One region of the Paenibacillus sp. ALE2 genome, then DNA from elsewhere that is predicted to be linked to it. Evidence: a T-box and tRNA genes for the amino acid it is inferred to sense, from the RefSeq annotation. Region 1 holds a T-box; the other regions hold tRNA genes.
What was found. The T-box of region 1 lies ahead of leuS (leucine--tRNA ligase). A T-box ahead of a tRNA ligase gene usually reads a tRNA of that ligase, here a tRNA-Leu.
Positions count from the first base shown of each region.

Region 2: it encodes a tRNA-Leu, which carries the amino acid that the T-box ahead of leuS (leucine--tRNA ligase) is inferred to sense. The anticodon was not compared.
Region 3: it encodes a tRNA-Leu, which carries the amino acid that the T-box ahead of leuS (leucine--tRNA ligase) is inferred to sense. The anticodon was not compared.

Region 1 is NZ_CM134213.1:3,490,321-3,496,370, reverse strand. Features, by position in the region: gene ACXHJ1_RS15315 (ComEA family DNA-binding protein) at 1-307, opposite strand, end outside; gene comER (late competence protein ComER) at 595-1,440, shown strand; gene leuS (leucine--tRNA ligase) at 1,421-3,859, opposite strand; T-box leader at 3,921-4,179, opposite strand; partial or broken gene ACXHJ1_RS15300 (tautomerase family protein) at 4,359-4,747, shown strand; gene ACXHJ1_RS15295 (class I SAM-dependent DNA methyltransferase) at 4,820-5,593, opposite strand; gene ACXHJ1_RS15290 (CvfB family protein) at 5,596-6,050, opposite strand, start outside.
Region 2 is NZ_CM134213.1:2,311,872-2,317,921, forward strand. Features, by position in the region: rRNA gene ACXHJ1_RS10075 (23S ribosomal RNA) at 1-1,476, shown strand, start outside; rRNA gene rrf (5S ribosomal RNA) at 1,628-1,744, shown strand; tRNA gene ACXHJ1_RS10085 (tRNA-Asn) at 1,763-1,838, shown strand; tRNA gene ACXHJ1_RS10090 (tRNA-Thr) at 1,842-1,914, shown strand; tRNA gene ACXHJ1_RS10095 (tRNA-Glu) at 1,926-1,997, shown strand; tRNA gene ACXHJ1_RS10100 (tRNA-Val) at 2,009-2,084, shown strand; tRNA gene ACXHJ1_RS10105 (tRNA-Gln) at 2,140-2,214, shown strand; tRNA gene ACXHJ1_RS10110 (tRNA-Lys) at 2,219-2,294, shown strand; tRNA gene ACXHJ1_RS10115 (tRNA-Leu) at 2,307-2,387, shown strand; tRNA gene ACXHJ1_RS10120 (tRNA-Gly) at 2,398-2,472, shown strand; tRNA gene ACXHJ1_RS10125 (tRNA-Arg) at 2,478-2,554, shown strand; tRNA gene ACXHJ1_RS10130 (tRNA-Pro) at 2,577-2,650, shown strand; tRNA gene ACXHJ1_RS10135 (tRNA-Gly) at 2,660-2,730, shown strand; gene ppc (phosphoenolpyruvate carboxylase) at 3,457-6,050, shown strand, end outside.
Region 3 is NZ_CM134213.1:1,017,962-1,024,011, forward strand. Features, by position in the region: gene ACXHJ1_RS04245 (M14 family metallopeptidase) at 1-1,702, shown strand, start outside; gene ACXHJ1_RS04250 (DUF418 domain-containing protein) at 1,914-3,200, shown strand; tRNA gene ACXHJ1_RS04255 (tRNA-Gly) at 4,002-4,072, opposite strand; tRNA gene ACXHJ1_RS04260 (tRNA-Pro) at 4,081-4,157, opposite strand; tRNA gene ACXHJ1_RS04265 (tRNA-Leu) at 4,165-4,244, opposite strand; tRNA gene ACXHJ1_RS04270 (tRNA-Arg) at 4,257-4,333, opposite strand; tRNA gene ACXHJ1_RS04275 (tRNA-Gly) at 4,339-4,413, opposite strand; tRNA gene ACXHJ1_RS04280 (tRNA-Leu) at 4,425-4,505, opposite strand; tRNA gene ACXHJ1_RS04285 (tRNA-Lys) at 4,518-4,593, opposite strand; tRNA gene ACXHJ1_RS04290 (tRNA-Gln) at 4,598-4,672, opposite strand; tRNA gene ACXHJ1_RS04295 (tRNA-Tyr) at 4,775-4,860, opposite strand; tRNA gene ACXHJ1_RS04300 (tRNA-Thr) at 4,865-4,940, opposite strand; tRNA gene ACXHJ1_RS04305 (tRNA-Asp) at 4,954-5,030, opposite strand; tRNA gene ACXHJ1_RS04310 (tRNA-Met) at 5,056-5,129, opposite strand; tRNA gene ACXHJ1_RS04315 (tRNA-Val) at 5,159-5,234, opposite strand; tRNA gene ACXHJ1_RS04320 (tRNA-Glu) at 5,244-5,315, opposite strand; tRNA gene ACXHJ1_RS04325 (tRNA-Ser) at 5,335-5,426, opposite strand; tRNA gene ACXHJ1_RS04330 (tRNA-Asn) at 5,430-5,505, opposite strand; tRNA gene ACXHJ1_RS04335 (tRNA-Ala) at 5,510-5,585, opposite strand; rRNA gene rrf (5S ribosomal RNA) at 5,666-5,782, opposite strand; rRNA gene ACXHJ1_RS04345 (23S ribosomal RNA) at 5,934-6,050, opposite strand, start outside.

The sequences.
Region 1 (6,050 bases):
CACTTAAATCAGCAGATACACCCGTAGAACTCTGCTTAGTATTATGCTTCACATTGTCAACAGCTTCGTCATTCGCACTGCGTTCAGCTTGGTCTGAAGCCTCTTTTACAGCATGCTTTCCTTCGGCATACTCACTGCTGCGCTGTGACTCAATTGGCTGCGACTCTATCGCCAAAGTCTGCTCCACCTTATGGTTAAGCAAACTCCACTCTTCTTGTGGCTCAGTTCGCTGCCCTCCAGCAAACAAAATAAGTCCACTCCCGATTACAGCAAGCGTTATTGCCGTTCCTGTCCATACGCGTTTCATTTTTCGTATCGTCCCCTACTCCACATGGATTTCGAGAATTTGAGCCGACTGAAAACACCGTCTCAATTAAACAGAGCAAGTCTGTTCAATTCCCGTCAAAACGGAGGTTGTAAGCACCTCCATACGGTCTCGCTGTGAGTATTTATACAAAGAGTGGTACGACCCCAGGCACGATCTAATGTGCTCAGACATAAAATTCGTCATGTCGGCCAAGACCAAGTGCATACACTAAGAAGAATGACAGCACAGCGTCTATACCGCAAAGTATGAAAGGAGGACGTTGAACAATGAAAGTTGGATTTATCGGGACTGGCAGCATGGGAAGTCTGCTAATCGAATCTTTTATTCATTCGGACGCACTTAAACCGCAGCAAATATTAGCAAGCAACCGAACGTATTCCAAGGTAACAGAGCTAGCCCGTCGTTATCCAGGTTTGCATGCAGCCCAAAGCAACCGTGAGACGGCAGCGGAAAGCGATATCCTATTTATCTGCGTGAAGCCGCTGGAATCAAAAACCGTAACGGATGAAATACGCAACGTCATTACAGAAGAGCAGATCGTCGTTTCTATCACAAGTCCAGTACAGATCCGTATTTTAGAGCATGCACTGAAAGCCAAGGTGTCCAAAATTATTCCGAGTATCACTCACCAGATTGGAAGCGGAGCCTCACTGTGCATCCATGGAAACCGGATTACAGAGGAGGATCGCTCCCTTCTGGAAGAGCTTATGTCCCACATCAGCAGGCCAATTCGGGTTAAAGAGTCTCATACACGGATCACATCGGATTTTTCGAGCTGCGGCCCTGCTTTCTTGGCCTTTTTTATGGACCAGTGGATTCAAGCCGCAGTTCAAGCTACGGGTATAGACCGTACAGAACTATGCGCATTGGCCGGTGAAATGATCATCGGCACTGGAAAGCTGCTCACGGAAGGCGGGATGACACCAGCCGAGTTACAAGCAAGAGTAGCAGTTCCCGGAGGTATAACCGCTGAAGCTCTTGCGTTGTTAGACATCAGCCTGCATAGTGTCTTCCCTGAGCTAATACGGGTCACGCACAACAAGTATGAAGAGGACATGCAAAAGATAGATGCCTCGTTTGGCTTAAAGCCGATTAACCGGCAACAATATTAACCAGCTTACCCGGAACAGCAATTACCTTGCGAACCGTTTTACCAGCCAGTGCTTCCTGAACGCTGTCCAGCGACAATGCAAAAGTTTCCATCGCTTTGGCATCAAGATCTTTGGCAATCGTTGCACGCTGTACGATTTTACCATTCATCTGAATGACAATTTCCACTTCAGCGTCTACCGTCCATGCTTCATCATAGGCAGGCCAAGCCGCGTAGGTAATGCTCTCGTTGTGTCCCAGCAGCTGCCACAGTTCCTCGGCTAGATGCGGTGCAAGCGGCGACAACATTTGCACGAAGTTTTCCATCGCTGCACGCGGCAGAAGGTCTGCTTTGTATGCATCATTGGTGAAGATCATCAGCTGGCTGATCGCTGTATTGAAACGCAATGCATCCAGGTCCTCGGTTACCTTTTTCAGCGTTTTATGCCAGGTCCGTTTGAACTCGTCGCTACCGCCGTCATTTTTAATTTTTTCGTTCAGGCTACCATCCTCGGAAACAAACAGGCGCCATACGCGGGACAGAAAACGATGCGCTCCCTCTACCCCATTCTCATTCCATGGCTTGGTCGCTTCCAGCGGCCCCATAAACATCTCATAAATACGCAGCGTATCGGCGCCAAACGTATTTACAATATCGTCAGGATTGATGACATTACCGCGTGATTTACTCATTTTTTCATTATTGTTGCCTAGAATCATACCCTGGTTGACCAACTTATAGAAAGGCTCTTTAGTTTCCACTACGCCGATATCATACAGCACCTTGTGCCAGAAACGGGCATACAGCAAGTGAAGAACCGCATGTTCTGCTCCGCCAATATACAGATCAACAGGCATCCATTCGCGCTGTTTCTCTTTGGACACAAGCTCTTTATCATTTTTTGGATCAATAAAGCGCAGGTAGTACCAGCAGCTTCCTGCCCATTGCGGCATCGTATTTGTCTCGCGACGTGCTTTCACACCTGTTTCAGGATCAACGGTTTCTACCCAATCTGTCGCATTCGCCAGTGGGGATTCACCTGTACCTGAAGGCTTGATATTGTCCATCTCTGGCAGTACGAGCGGCAGTTGATCCTCAGGAACTGTTTTAATCGTTCCATCTTCTAGATGAATTACTGGAATCGGCTCGCCCCAATAGCGTTGGCGGCTGAACAGCCAGTCACGCAGACGATAGGTTACTTTGCCCTGCCCCTTACCCTCAGCTTCGAGCCATTCAATCATTTTCGGAATAGCTTCCTCATTGGTAAGTCCATTCAGCAGGCCTGAATTGACATGCGGACCATCCTCGGTGTATGGCTCTTTGTCCACGTCTCCACCTTGAACGACCTCAGTGATTTTCAATCCGAACTTCTTGGCAAATTCCCAGTCACGTGTATCATGGCCCGGTACTGCCATAATTGCACCTGTTCCGTAGCCTGCCAGTACATAGTCGGCAATCCAGATTGGCAGCTTTTCGCCGTTCACCGGGTTCACTGCATAAGCTCCTGTGAATACGCCTGTTTTATCTTTGGCCAGATCCGTACGCTCCAGGTCACTTTTCCGAGCAGCTTGTTCACGATACTGTTGTACAGCGTCCTTTTGCTCAGGTGTAGTGATCATATCCACCAATTCCTGCTCTGGGGCCAGCACACAGTAGCTTGCACCGAACAATGTATCTGGACGGGTTGTAAATACTGTGAGTTGTTCGTCATAGCCTTCAATTGGAAAATGAACCTCTGCCCCGGTAGACTTACCAATCCAGTTCCGCTGCATATCCTTAATGCTTTCGGACCAGTCCAGTTCCTCCAGATCGTCAAGCAAACGATCGGCGTATTCCGTAATTTTCAGCATCCATTGACGCATGGGTTTGCGGATAACCGGATGACCGCCACGCTCACTCTTACCATCAATTACTTCTTCATTCGCCAGTACCGTTCCCAGTGCTGGGCACCAGTTCACGGGCACTTCAGCTACATAAGCGAGGCCACGCTTGTACAGCTGGATGAAAATCCACTGTGTCCATTTGTAATAATCAGGATCAGTTGTGCTGATTTCACGATCCCAGTCATATGAAAAGCCAAGTGATTTGATTTGACGGCGGAAGTTATTTACGTTCTTCACCGTAATTTCGCGTGGGTGCTCGCCTGTATCCAGCGCATGCTGTTCGGCAGGCAGACCAAAGGCGTCCCAACCCATCGGATGCAGTACGTTGTAGCCACGCATTCTTTTATAACGTGAAACAATATCTGTAGCTGTATATCCCTCCGGGTGGCCTACATGCAGACCAGCTCCAGACGGATACGGAAACATATCCAAAGCATAAAACTTCGGTTTACCCGGTTCTTCCCCAGTGCGGAACGTTTTGTTCTCATCCCAATATTTCTGCCATTTTGGTTCAATACTTTGCGGTTGATAGCCGTGCTTCGGCTGTGTGTCTGTCATTGTCTTTTCCTCCTCAAACGGTATGCAACAAAAAAACCTCTGCATCCCGTAGCGTGTCAGCGCTAGGGACGAGAGGTTATATTCCCGTGGTACCACCCTAGTTAGCAGAAAGCGTTCTTCGCATTCTACTCCCTTTGCACCTGATAACGGAGGTGATCCGATGCGTATTAATAACAGGATACTGACACCTATATAGGTGCTTTCCTGCGTTGGACGCATATCTCCGAGGTGAGTTCGCTTTGCACTGTCAACCGGCTTGCACCACCCGCCGGCTCTCTACATGTCCAGACAAAACTACTATTCCTCATCAGCGATTATTTAACCGTTAATAATGGCACTATTATATTGAAAACCGCGAAAAAAGTCAAATAAGGACTACATTTGATACGAAGCGCCATCTTCATACTAGTTGTCCATGACACATGAATACGAATGTTTTATAATAACTCCAAGTTGCAATGGTTCAAGTTGAGATGAGATAAGAAAGGTGAGTGGAGACATGGCACAGATTAAAATTTTCGGGACAAAAGAGAAGCTAAATCCGATCAAAAAGCAACTTTCAGAGGTGATTCACTCTGCCGTGGTGGATGCGTTCAATTATCCTCCAGACAAGAGGTTTCATCGTTTTTCCCTATGAATCATGAAGATTTTATATATGCAGATGGTCGCTCCGACGCATACACCATTATTGAAATCAGTATCTTCGAAGGCAGAACGACAGAAGCTAAGAAGCAACTCATCAATCTGTTATTTCAAAGAATTAACGATCTTTTGGGTATTTCTCCACAGGATCTTGAAATTACTATATTTGAAACCCCGAAACAGAATTGGGGCATTCGGGGTGTACCGGGTGATGAACTTCAGCTGAACTATAAAGTGAATATATGAGAGCAAAAAGACGCCCTTCATGACTTCATGAAAAGCGTCTTTCTTTTTCTATATTAGCTCAATGAATCCTAGCTATTTTACAGCGACATAAAAAAGTCTCGCCGCGTCATCTGCTGCTTCTACCCATTCAAAATCTGCATATATCTTCACATCACGAAAACCCGCTTTGGACAATTCTGCCTTCATCCAGTCTGGATCATAAGCACGCTGTACATGAATTTCCTCAAAACGCTGGTACAGATCGCGTCCTTCATGTTCTGCTTTCGCAAAGATACTGAGATGATGCTCAATTTCACAACGGGGAGTGTCCAATGCGCATGTCCAGATATACGAAATAGAGCGTTCATCCAGTACGAATGGTTGTTCTTCATCATAACGCAAAAATGTCTGGGGATGATGTACATCAAACAGAAAGGTTCCACCAGGCTTCAGACCAGCATACGTTCTGCGAAAAGTAGAAATGATATCTTCTTCCTCAAGTAAATAATTCAGGCAATCGCAAAAAGAAATGACAGAATCCACGGGCTCCGGTAAAATCCATTCTCGCATATCCTGCTGTATCCAGCGAACGCTCCCCTCACGAAACAATCGCTGCCCTTGAGGAGTAGTTTCCATTTTGCGACGGGCTACTGCCAGCATGTCAGAGGACAAATCAATGCCAGCCACCTCGAAGCCTGAGTTAACCAGTGGAATCGTAATTGAGCCCGTTCCGCAACCCAGCTCGGCCACTGTATGTGGCATACCGTATCGATCCCAAGCTTGCCGTGCAAAGCGCAACCAGTCGGGGTACGGCATGTCCTGCATTAGCTCATCATACACATAGGCAAACTTGCGGTAAGAAGCCATCTTTATTCCCCATTCCCGTCCTTCGGTTTAGGCATCTTCTCCACCAGGTAGGTCCAGTTTTCTTTTTGTGTAACCAGCCCTTCCTTCATCAGCTTGCCCATCGCACGCTTGAAGGCGGATTTACTGATACCAAACCGTTGCTTGATAATATCCGGCGGCGTTGCGTCAGAATATGGCATACCGCCACCCGGACGTTCCTTCAGAAATGCAATCAACCGATCCGCATCCTCATCACGGCCTACTTCCTTGCGTGGCGACATCGCCAGATTGACCCGACCGTCTTCACGAACAAGCGTGACCCGTACCTTAACCTCCTCGCCCAAGCGAAGCATGCGGTTACGTTCCGACGAATGAATCATTCCTATTGCACCAAAACCAAGCACACCCCCGTCCACCAGAACGAATGTGCCCATCTGAAGCGGCTTGTACACCGTCGCCTGCACCCATGTATTAAGCC
Region 2 (6,050 bases), 1.2 Mb from region 1:
CCGTAATCCGTTATGAGCGATGGGGTGACGCAGTAGGGTAGTGACGCGGACTGATGGATGTCCGTCTAAGCAGTGAGGCTGATGTGTAGGCAAATCCGCACATCGTAAGGCTGGGCTGTGATGGGGAGCGAAAATTATAGTAGCGAAGGTCATGATCTCAGACTGCCAAGAAAAGCCTCTAGCCAGGAGAAGGTGCCCGTACCGCAAACCGACACAGGTAGGCGAGAAGAGAATTCTAAGGCGCGCGGAAGAACTCTCGTTAAGGAACTCGGCAAAATGACCCCGTAACTTCGGGAGAAGGGGTGCCTCGGTAGGGTGAATAGCCCGAGGGGGCCGCAGTGAAAAGGCCCAAGCGACTGTTTAGCAAAAACACAGGTCTGTGCGAAGCCGCAAGGCGAAGTATACGGGCTGACGCCTGCCCGGTGCTGGAAGGTTAAGGGGAGTGGTAAGCCTTCGGGCGAAGCTATGAACCGAAGCCCCAGTAAACGGCGGCCGTAACTATAACGGTCCTAAGGTAGCGAAATTCCTTGTCAGGTAAATTCTGACCCGCACGAATGGCGTAACGACTTGGGCGCTGTCTCAACGAGAGATCCGGTGAAATTTTAATACCTGTGAAGATGCAGGTTACCCGCGACAAGACGGAAAGACCCCATGGAGCTTTACTGCAGCTTGATATTGAATTTGGGTACGATCTGTACAGGATAGGTGGGAGCCGTTGAATCTTGAGCGCCAGCTTGAGAGGAGGCATCCTTGGGATACCACCCTGATCGTATCTAGGTTCTAACTTGGTACCGTGAACCGGTACGAGGACAGTGTCAGGTGGGCAGTTTGACTGGGGCGGTCGCCTCCTAAAGAGTAACGGAGGCGCCCCAAGGTTCCCTCAGAATGGTTGGAAATCATTCGAAGAGTGCAAAGGCAGAAGGGAGCTTGACTGCGAGACCTACAAGTCGAGCAGGGACGAAAGTCGGGCTTAGTGATCCGGTGGTACCGCATGGAAGGGCCATCGCTCAACGGATAAAAGCTACCCTGGGGATAACAGGCTTATCTCCCCCAAGAGTCCACATCGACGGGGAGGTTTGGCACCTCGATGTCGGCTCATCGCATCCTGGGGCTGAAGTAGGTCCCAAGGGTTGGGCTGTTCGCCCATTAAAGCGGTACGCGAGCTGGGTTCAGAACGTCGTGAGACAGTTCGGTCCCTATCTGTCGTGGGCGTAGGAAATTTGAGAGGAGCTGTCCTTAGTACGAGAGGACCGGGATGGACGTACCGCTGGTGTACCAGTTGTTCCGCCAGGAGCACCGCTGGGTAGCTATGTACGGAAGGGATAAGCGCTGAAAGCATCTAAGCGTGAAGCCCCCCTCAAGATGAGATTTCCCAATTAGTAAGACCCCTTGAAGACGACGAGGTAGATAGGTTGGGGGTGGAAGTGCAGTAATGCATGGAGCTGACCAATACTAATCGGTCGAGGGCTTATCCTAAAGATAAAACGCAATGAAGTTTCGGATCCAGTTTTCAAGGTGTAACCTTGAAAGTATGTAGAGATACATTCGACAAGCGTATGGCGATTCATTCACACAATCCGTGATGAACCGAATAACCCTACGGAAGAATTTGCAGAGCAAATTCATGTTTGGTGGCGATAGCGGAGGGGTTCCACACGTACCCATCCCGAACACGACCGTTAAGCCCTCCAGCGCCGATGGTACTTGGACCGCAGGGTCCTGGGAGAGTAGGACGCCGCCAAGCGAGTTTTATAATTATTATTCCCTGATAGCTCAGTTGGTAGAGCACTCGACTGTTAATCGAGTTGTCACAGGTTCGAGTCCTGTTCGGGGAGCCATTTGCTCTCATAGCTCAGTAGGTAGAGTGCATCCATGGTAAGGATGAGGTCACCGGTTCGATCCCGGTTGAGAGCTTGTTACAGGATGGCCCGTTGGTCAAGGGGTTAAGACACCTCCCTTTCACGGAGGTAACAGGGGTTCGAATCCCCTACGGGTCATAGGATAGTATGGAGGCTTAGCTCAGCTGGGAGAGCATCTGCCTTACAAGCAGAGGGTCGGGGGTTCGATCCCCTCAGCCTCCACCATATTTTGTTCTCTTACATGGATGAAATATAGGGGAATTGTGAATCATATGCATATTGGGGATTAGCCAAGCGGTAAGGCAACGGACTTTGACTCCGTCATGCATAGGTTCAAATCCTATATCCCCAGCCATTAAGAGCCATTAGCTCAGTTGGTAGAGCACCTGACTTTTAATCAGGGTGTCGAAGGTTCGAGTCCTTCATGGCTCACCATTATCATTGCATGCGCGTGTGGCGGAATTGGCAGACGCACTAGACTTAGGATCTAGCGTCTTTGACGTGGGGGTTCAAGTCCCTCCACGCGCATCCTGTTTTTGCGGACGTGGCTCAGCGGTAGAGCATCGCCTTGCCAAGGCGAGGGTCGCGGGTTCGATTCCCGTCGTCCGCTCCATATTTGCGCCCTTAGCTCAGCTGGATAGAGCGTTTGACTACGAATCAAAAGGCCGGGAGTTCGAATCTCTCAGGGCGCGCCATATTTTTAAAAAAATATAATATCGGGATGTAGCTCAGCTTGGTAGAGCACCTGGTTTGGGACCAGGGGGTCGCATGTTCAAATCGTGTCATCCCGATACTGATTTGCGGGTGTAGTTCAATGGTAGAACTTCAGCCTTCCAAGCTGATAGCGTGGGTTCGATTCCCATCACCCGCTTACCGATTACCTAGAAGCCGAAAGGCTTCTTTTTATTTTGTCCACAATATATTAACTTCTATGTATATAGACCATTAAATGATGTCTCTTGTCATGCACGGTTGGGGATGACTTGTGCATATCCTACATAGGCATTTATCACCTAGACCCGAATTTCCCCTCTTACGGCCCCCTTTTCCTATAGTAAGGCTAAATTCGTGATCAAATCCATTGAAAATAGGAATCCTATAATTATTATGTTACGAAATTCATGGGGATAACTTTACAACTGCTCCTTTTGTTCTACACACTCTTCTTTATTTATGTGGGTAACACGTAAGGATTAATGAGTAAACAGATTTAGAATACTGAGATTATGGCTTCTTTGTGTATATCTTTGTGGATAGAGCGCAATGAATTTCACTTTGTCAACAAATAATAAACATATACACATCATGACACAAGAATTTGTACCTTTGAAAACACACTTTTTAAAAGAGACTGTGCATAATATTTCGCACATTTTTAGCGTCTAATATCAGTTTTAATTATTAATTTCATTTTTATGTATAAATAACCAATATATTCTCCAAAAAAGTATTTCAAAAGCATGATTTTTTCCTGTAAATTTTGCAGCTTTTCATACGTTTTTATTGTATGATGTTAAGAAAGTGTCAAATTTCGTGTGTATACGTACCTTTGCTACAACTGAATATGGTGTGGAACAGATCAGATGGGGGGAAAAGCATGACTGAGCTTACGTTAACCGCTAACAAAAACCAATCCAACAATCTGCTGCGGCGGGACGTTCGTTTTCTAGGAAATATTCTTGGTGAGGTTTTGGTTCATCAAGGTGGCAACGAACTTTTGGATATCGTGGAGAAAATACGTGAGGCAAGTAAATCGTTACGTGCCGGGTATCAGCCGGAGTTATACGAGAATTTCAAACAAATGGTCAGTGGACTGGATACGGATATTCGTCACCAGGTTATTCGCGCGTTTGCGATTTACTTTCAGTTGGTGAATATCGCTGAGCAAAACCATCGTATTCGTCGTAAGCGGGATTATGAGCATTCCGCTGGTGAAGAGGTTCAACCCGGTTCTATCGAAAGTTCCGTTCAGGAGCTTAAACAAGGAGGCTTCTCCGCTGAGGACGTTAGCAACATGCTGAATGAACTCTCCTTGGAGCTGGTCATGACTGCACATCCTACAGAAGCAACACGACGAGTAATTCTGGATATCCACAAACGTATTTCTGAAGACGTCATGCTGCTGGATAATCCGATGCTTACCTTGCGTGAGCGAGAACAGGTACGGGAAAATCTGCTTAATGAAGTAATTACACTGTGGCAGACGGATGAACTGCGTGATCGAAAGCCAACTGTATTAGATGAAGTAAGAAATGGAATGTATTATTTTCATGAGACCTTGTTTCATGTATTGCCAGATGTATACCAAGAATTGGAGCGATGTTTGGATAAATATTATCCTGAGCAAAAATGGCACATTCCAACTTATTTGAGATTTGGTTCTTGGATCGGTGGAGACCGGGACGGGAATCCATCTGTTACAGCTCATGTGACTTGGGAAACGTTGTGTATGCAACGCAAGCTGGCTTTGAGAGAGTATCAGCACACGCTGAAGGAACTCATGGGTTACTTGAGCTTTAGTACCAGCATTGTGCGAGTTTCTGATGATTTGTTGGCTTCTATTGAAGAAGATCGCGCCCACATCACACTTAAAAAAATGGAAGTATGGCATAACGAAAAAGAGCCTTATCGCATCAAACTAGCATATATGATTGCTAAGGTGAATAACGTTTTGGATGAGAGCAAACAGGGTACTAAGGAACGCTATAGCTCCGCAGAAGAGCTTATTGCAGATCTGAATGTGATTGCCAGCAGCCTGCGTCATCATTTTGCTGATTATGTGGCAGACACGTATATTCAAAAGATGATTCGTCAGGTAGAGCTATTCGGCTTTCATACAGCTACGCTGGATGTACGTCAGCACAGTCAGGAGCATGAAAATGCGATGACTGAAATTCTTTCTAAAATGAATATTGTGTCAGATTACAGTAAGCTGTCAGAGGAAGAAAAAATAGATCTGCTGGAACAGCTGCTAAATGAACCCCGTCCGATTACTTCGCCATATTTGAAATATAGCGATAGCACACAGGAATGTCTTGATGTATATCGTACGATTTATTTGGCTCAGGAGGAATTTGGCAAGCAGTCCATTACAAGCTACTTGATCAGTATGACTCAGGGTGCCAGTGATTTGCTTGAGGTTATGGTATTAGCCAAAGAGGTAGGTCTGTTCCGCATTGAGAAGGATGGCACTGTCATTAGTACGCTGCAATCTGTGCCTTTGTTTGAAACGATAGATGATTTGCATGCTGCACCTGATATTATGAGAAGATTGATGAACCTGCCTGTATATCGACAATCTGTAGCCGCGATGGATGAGCTTCAGGAGATCATGCTCGGCTACTCGGATAGTAATAAGGATGGCGGTGTGGTTACAGCGAACTGGGAACTTCGGGTCGCTATGAATAGCATTACGGAAGTAGTGAACGAGTATGGCGCAAAAGTGAAGTTTTTCCACGGACGTGGAGGAGCGCTGGGGCGCGGAGGAATGCCACTTAACCGCAGTATTCTAGCTCAGCCTCCTCATACCATTGGTGGAGGAATTAAGATTACGGAGCAAGGCGAAGTGCTATCATCCCGCTACTCGCTCAAGGGGATTGCATATCGGAGCTTGGAACAGGCGACATCGGCGTTAATTACGGCTGCTGCGTATCATCGCTCAGGAAAGAAAGAAGTGTTCGAGGAAAGCTGGGAGGAGATTATTGCCCGTATTTCCGAAGTATCACTGGAGAAGTATCAGGATTTGATTTTCCGAGATCCAGATTTCTTCACTTTCTTCAAAGAATCTACACCGTTGCCTGAGGTAGGCGAGCTGAATATTGGATCTCGTCCTTCCAAGCGTAAGAACAGTGAACGTTTTGAGGATTTGCGCGCTATTCCATGGGTCTTTGCGTGGACACAAAGTCGTTACTTGCTACCTGCTTGGTATGCGGCAGGAACAGGTTTGCAAAGCTACTATCAAAACAATGAAGATAACCTTAAAGTGCTGCAAACGATGTTTAGAGACTCTGCCTTCTTCCGGTCGCTTATTGATACACTCCAAATGGCAATCGCTAAAGCGGATTTGCTGATTGCAGAGGAGTATGCTGGGATGTCGGATAACGAAGAAGCACGGCAACGTATATTCGGACAGATTTCTGCAGAGTTCAAGCTGACATCTGAATTGATTTTGAAAATAACCGGACAATCTGA
Region 3 (6,050 bases), 2.5 Mb from region 1:
CAAGTGGTCGCCGATTTCTTTCTTAGATCTGCATGGGTTTGATAAGAATTTTCTGATCGAGCCTACCACACCGCCTCACGATCCGAATATTGAGTACGATCTACTTATGGATAACATGGTAGAACAGGCCAAAGCGATGGGTGAAGCAGGTATAGCAAACACGAAGTATGATTACTACCATATTCCTTATGAAGAACATCGTAAAACAGTTGAAAATCCTAAATATGTTTCCAAGGGGACTTCTTCAGGATGGGACGATGCGTCTCCAGCCTATACAGCTGTCTTCGCCATGCACCATGGTGCAATGGGACATACGCTGGAAACACCTGAATCGAATGAAGAGTCGACCAAAGCATTGTATTATAGTGTCGCTGCAGCAACTGATTTTGTTATGCAAAAGAAAGAAAAGTTATTTTTGAACCAGCTAAAAGTATATGAACGTGGAATCAACAATATCGATGATCGATCCGTAGATCGGTATCTAGTCAATGCAAAAAATCAAGTCATTGGTCGCCCCCGTCACGGTAATGAGAATTTTTTTCCTGAGTATTACGTTTTGCCGATCGATAAAAGTCTTCAAAAAAATCCGCTGGAAGCCTATCGGATGATTGAGTATCTTATCCGCAATGGAGTAACGGTTGAACGCTCGACAGAGGCTGTAAGTACTGCTGGCAAGACCTACCCCGCGGGTTCATTTATCATAAATATGCATCAGGCTAAACACGGCATTGCAAACATGGTTTTATATGACGGTATTAACGTCTCAGATTATGCTTCCGTAGCTGGCGAGATTGTGCAAGACTTTCCCGTCATGCGAGGATTTGAACGTGATGTGATTAGAGAAGCCGGCGTGTTTGCGGGCAAAACGACTCCGGTGACTTCCGTATCGATTCCGGCCACATCATTGCCGAATGATTCTGCCTATGTTTTAATCCGAAACACCAATAACGATGCCATCAAAACGGTCAATGAATTACTTAAATCCGGCAAAGTGGTTACGATGATGCTATCCAAAAGCGGAACAGGATATGAAGCGGGTGACTTTGCAGTGGCCTATGATGATCTGCATCCGCTGGTGTCAAAATACTATCTTGATGTCACGGCATTCGGCAATAACAAACCCGTTGGCAAAGTTCTTAAACCTTCTACGGTAGCCGCTCTCGGCGAACCGGCTTATGTGCTCAAAAATCTCGGCTTTAAAGTGACCGATGATCAGCAGCATGCGGATGTGCTGGTGAATACATTCGATTCCGACAAACTTGTTGAGAATGGAAAGCCATACATTGCTTATGGAAATATGGGGATGGGTAACGTGAAAAACTGGATTCCTCAATTTGCGTTTGCTGGACCGGCATGGGAAAGATACGAAGGGGTCTTCCTGGCGAATGTCCAACAGGATCATGTGATTACAGCCCCTTACGATAACGAAGAATATTTCTACACCGTTACAGGTTCTTACATTACGAAGCTACCTAAAGCCGCAAAAGTTCTTGCAACCATTAGCAATAAAGAAAACTTCTTCAAAGCAGGTTGGTGGCCAGGTCACGATGCTGCAAGAGGAAAGATCATGGCCTTCACCTATATGGAAAACAAAAAGAATATCACAGTTTTCTCCAACGATCTAACCAATGGCGCTCATCCGCAGCATCAATTCCGACTACTGGCCAATTCGATATTCAATGCCGTTCCCAGCAAACCCTGAATGATTTTGCAAACAACCTTATTCCGGTGATCAGCCGTGAGTAAGGTTGTCTTTGTGATAAGGGTTATCGTCCTCTGTGACATTTTGTTTACAACTTGATCAAATTTTAGCGACATCTGAAGGCTATATTTGGATTAGAACGTGAAATGAATCCTCTTCACAACAGGGATTTATGGAATGTATGAATTCAATATTTTAGGGAGGAATTAATTTGCTAAGTAGCATCAAACTGACAAGCAGATCTGTCAGAAAATATGAGGGGGACACAAAGATTGAAGATCCGGTTGCTAATAACATGGATAATAAAGCAGTGGACACATCAGGGACCACCTCATCTCACGACAGTACAGAAACCGATAATCTCCCCCAAAGCTTTGTGACAGAGCCACGGAGAAAGACACACAGCATCAAAGGACGCCTCGTTGCGCTTGATGCTGCGCGCGGACTGGCCGTGCTGGGAATGTATTTGCAGCATTTCGGATCAAATCCAAGCGTTTCTGCAATTGTTTCCGGAAATACCACCCTATTATTTGTGTTGTGCGGCGGTATCTCCTATTCTATTATGGGACAGCGTATGATGGATCGGGGAGCAGAGGCGACCGCTTTTCGTGCACGAATGCTGGCCCGTGCGGTGTTTGTTGATATTATTGGTTATTTGCTTATTATGCTGAACACTTCATACGGCATCATTTTGCCTGCCTATGCAGCTATGTTTGTGTTGGCCCTCATGTTATTTCGTCGTTCGACCCGCACCATTGTTACAACAGCAATAGTTTTGCTCGTAACGGCCCCGCCGCTAATGATTCTTGGATCAAGCATTTTCTCAAAAGCTTATCTTCTTGGTGATATCGCGGGAGGTCCGATGTCTGCCCTCGCCTTGACTCCTGCATTTGTTGCTGGTATGGCCATTGGCCGCGTTGACCTCACCAGATTACGTACAGCCCTCTCACTCGCAGGCAGCGGTATCGTTATGCTTGTTATTGGCAAAGTAATGGCCGCTTTTGTGCTTCCGAATTGGAATCTTCACTTTGAACAATGGCTGATAAGTGTGCAAGGAACTGCTCCTGTACAGCCGGATGAATACGCAATTTGGCCTCTTAATACGGAATCACCGATGTGGCAGCTCCTTTTGGGAACGGCTCCGCACACCGCTTCGACATTCCAGACGATGATAGGATTAGGAATTTCATTTTTGGTAATGGGAGTTACGTGCCTCGTATCCAAAAAAACTTCCGCTGTATTAATGCCTTTCGCAGCAGTCGGACGTGTCGCCCTGACCATGTATGCCTTTCAGTTTGTAGTGGTGTGGATTCTTGATCTGACAAAGATTGGGCACAGTCTGGATGGAATTCCGTTCGGCAACGTAATGATCGCAGTTGCAACACTACTGCTGGGATTATTGATTGCTCAGCGTGCTGTTGGTCCGCTTGAAGGATTGATGCGCCGCTTTGACCGATTGTTCAGCTCTACCCAACCAGTCTCACAAACTGTAAAGTAGATAGCCTTCTTGATACTCTATATAACGGACTGATCAAAAAAGATACCAGATAAAAAGTTCGCTATCTATATAAGAAGCCTACAGAAGGTGTCTAGATTAACTAGGGTAATAAGATAATCATTGAACAGAGTTATCAGGAAGGAACTAATTCCTTGCTATTTTCCCCCGGATTATCCGGAGGGCTTATCCCCACCGTTTTAGCAACACCCAGTATCGTAATTGGGATTTCTTTGACTGTTTTCTGAATTCTGCTTGTCTCGCTGATTTTTCTAAGCTGCTATATAGTCTTTATTTTCTTATCCATCCAATACGCTCCTATCGGACACTCCTGACTGCTCCAGATGCTGAACAAAGATATCGAACATTGGACTCATTTTATGACCCTTATTTTTCGCATAAGACCAATGAAGCCACCTACTACACGTATGTATTATGAAAATTCACATTCTTTGCCGTCATTGAGCTACATAAAAGTGCCAACCGGAATTGTATTATCCCTAGCAGATATATTGTTAACGCCTAAAGAATGGGCGTGTGCAACCTAAATGTAACTCGTGGACTTCAATCGCTCGCGGCGGGCATTTTACTGCCATGGAAGAGCCTGAGCTTTTAGCTCAGGACATTCGTGCCTTCTACAAACTTTTTAGAGCAAAAAATAAATATTAACCAAGGTCCACCCCGTACATTAACTGGATTAATAAGAAGAGCTATTATAAGCGGTCGTAATCTAACGGGAAACGATAGCTTAATAAATACAAAAAAAAGAGATGGCATAAGCCATCTCTTCTTTCATCTATATAAAGCGGGTGATGGGAATCGAACCCACGCTACCAGCTTGGAAGGCTGGAGTTCTACCATTGAACTACACCCGCAAAAAAAGTGGTCGGGATGACACGATTTGAACATGCGACCCCCTGGTCCCAAACCAGGTGCTCTACCAAGCTGAGCTACATCCCGAAATAGATGCCGGTGAGAGGACTCGAACCTCCACGGTTTCCCTCACGATTTTGAGTCGCGCGCGTCTGCCAATTCCGCCACACCGGCTTATGAAATTAATGGCGCGCCCTGAGAGATTCGAACTCCCGGCCTTTTGATTCGTAGTCAAACGCTCTATCCAGCTGAGCTAAGGGCGCAAATATGGAGCGGACGACGGGAATCGAACCCGCGACCCTCGCCTTGGCAAGGCGATGCTCTACCGCTGAGCCACGTCCGCAAAAACAGGTATGCGCGTGGAGGGACTTGAACCCCCACGTCAAAGACGCTAGATCCTAAGTCTAGTGCGTCTGCCAATTCCGCCACACGCGCATGCAATGATAATGGTGAGCCATGAAGGACTCGAACCTTCGACACCCTGATTAAAAGTCAGGTGCTCTACCAACTGAGCTAATGGCTCTTAATGGCTGGGGATATAGGATTTGAACCTATGCATGACGGAGTCAAAGTCCGTTGCCTTACCGCTTGGCTAATCCCCATTATGTATTCAACAGGGCGATTGATGGGACTTGCACCCACAAATGCCATAGCCACAATTCAGTACGTTAACCCATTCGTCACGACCACCATGGCAATAAAACTGGTGGAGGATGATGGATTCGAACCACCGAACCCGTAAGGGAGCAGATTTACAGTCTGATGCGTTTGGCCACTTCGCTAATCCTCCAAAATGGTGCCGGCGAGAGGACTTGAACCCCCAACCTACTGATTACAAGTCAGTTGCTCTACCAGTTGAGCTACACCGGCATATTAAATTAAATGGCGGAACTGACGGGATTCGAACCCGCGATCTCCTGCGTGACAGGCAGGCATGTTAGGCCTCTACACCACAGTTCCAGAGGCATTTCCAACAGGAAATTAATTGCGGGGGCAGGATTTGAACCTACGACCTTCGGGTTATGAGCCCGACGAGCTACCGAACTGCTCCACCCCGCGACATCAAAGGTATTTCTTAATACTATTAATGGTGGAGGCTGAGGGGATCGAACCCCCGACCCTCTGCTTGTAAGGCAGATGCTCTCCCAGCTGAGCTAAGCCTCCATACTACTATGACCCGTAGGGGATTCGAACCCCTGTTACCTCCGTGAAAGGGAGGTGTCTTAACCCCTTGACCAACGGGCCACATATCTATTATAAGAGCTGGCGGAGAGAGAGGGATTCGAACCCTCGAGACGCTTTTGGCGCCTACACGATTTCCAATCGTGCTCCTTCGGCCAACTCGGACACCTCTCCATATGGCTCCCCGAACAGGACTCGAACCTGTGACAACTCGATTAACAGTCGAGTGCTCTACCAACTGAGCTATCAGGGAATATTGGTGGAGCCAAGGGGGATCGAACCCCTGACCTCCTGCGTGCAAGGCAGGCGCTCTCCCAGCTGAGCTATAGCCCCATCTTAGAAATAACAATTAATTCTGACTATGTAGAGGTCAGTCTTACAGGCGAAAAAAAATCCCCAGAGAAGGGGCTTATGCTTGGCGGCGTCCTACTCTCCCAGGACCCTGCGGTCCAAGTACCATCGGCGCTGGAGGGCTTAACGGTCGTGTTCGGGATGGGTACGTGTGGAACCCCTCCGCTATCGCCACCAAACATGAATTTGCCTCGCAAATTCTTCCGTAAGGTTATTCGGTTCATCACAAATTGTGTGAATAAATAGCCATACGCTTGTCGTATGTACTTCTACATACCTTCAAGGTTACACCCTGAAAACTGGATCCGAAACTTCATTGCGCCTTATCTTTAGGATAAGCCCTCGACCGATTAGTATTGGTCAGCTCCATGCATTACTGCACTTCCACCCCCAACCTATCTACCTCGTCGTCTTCAAGGGGTCTTACATACTGGGAAATCTCATCTT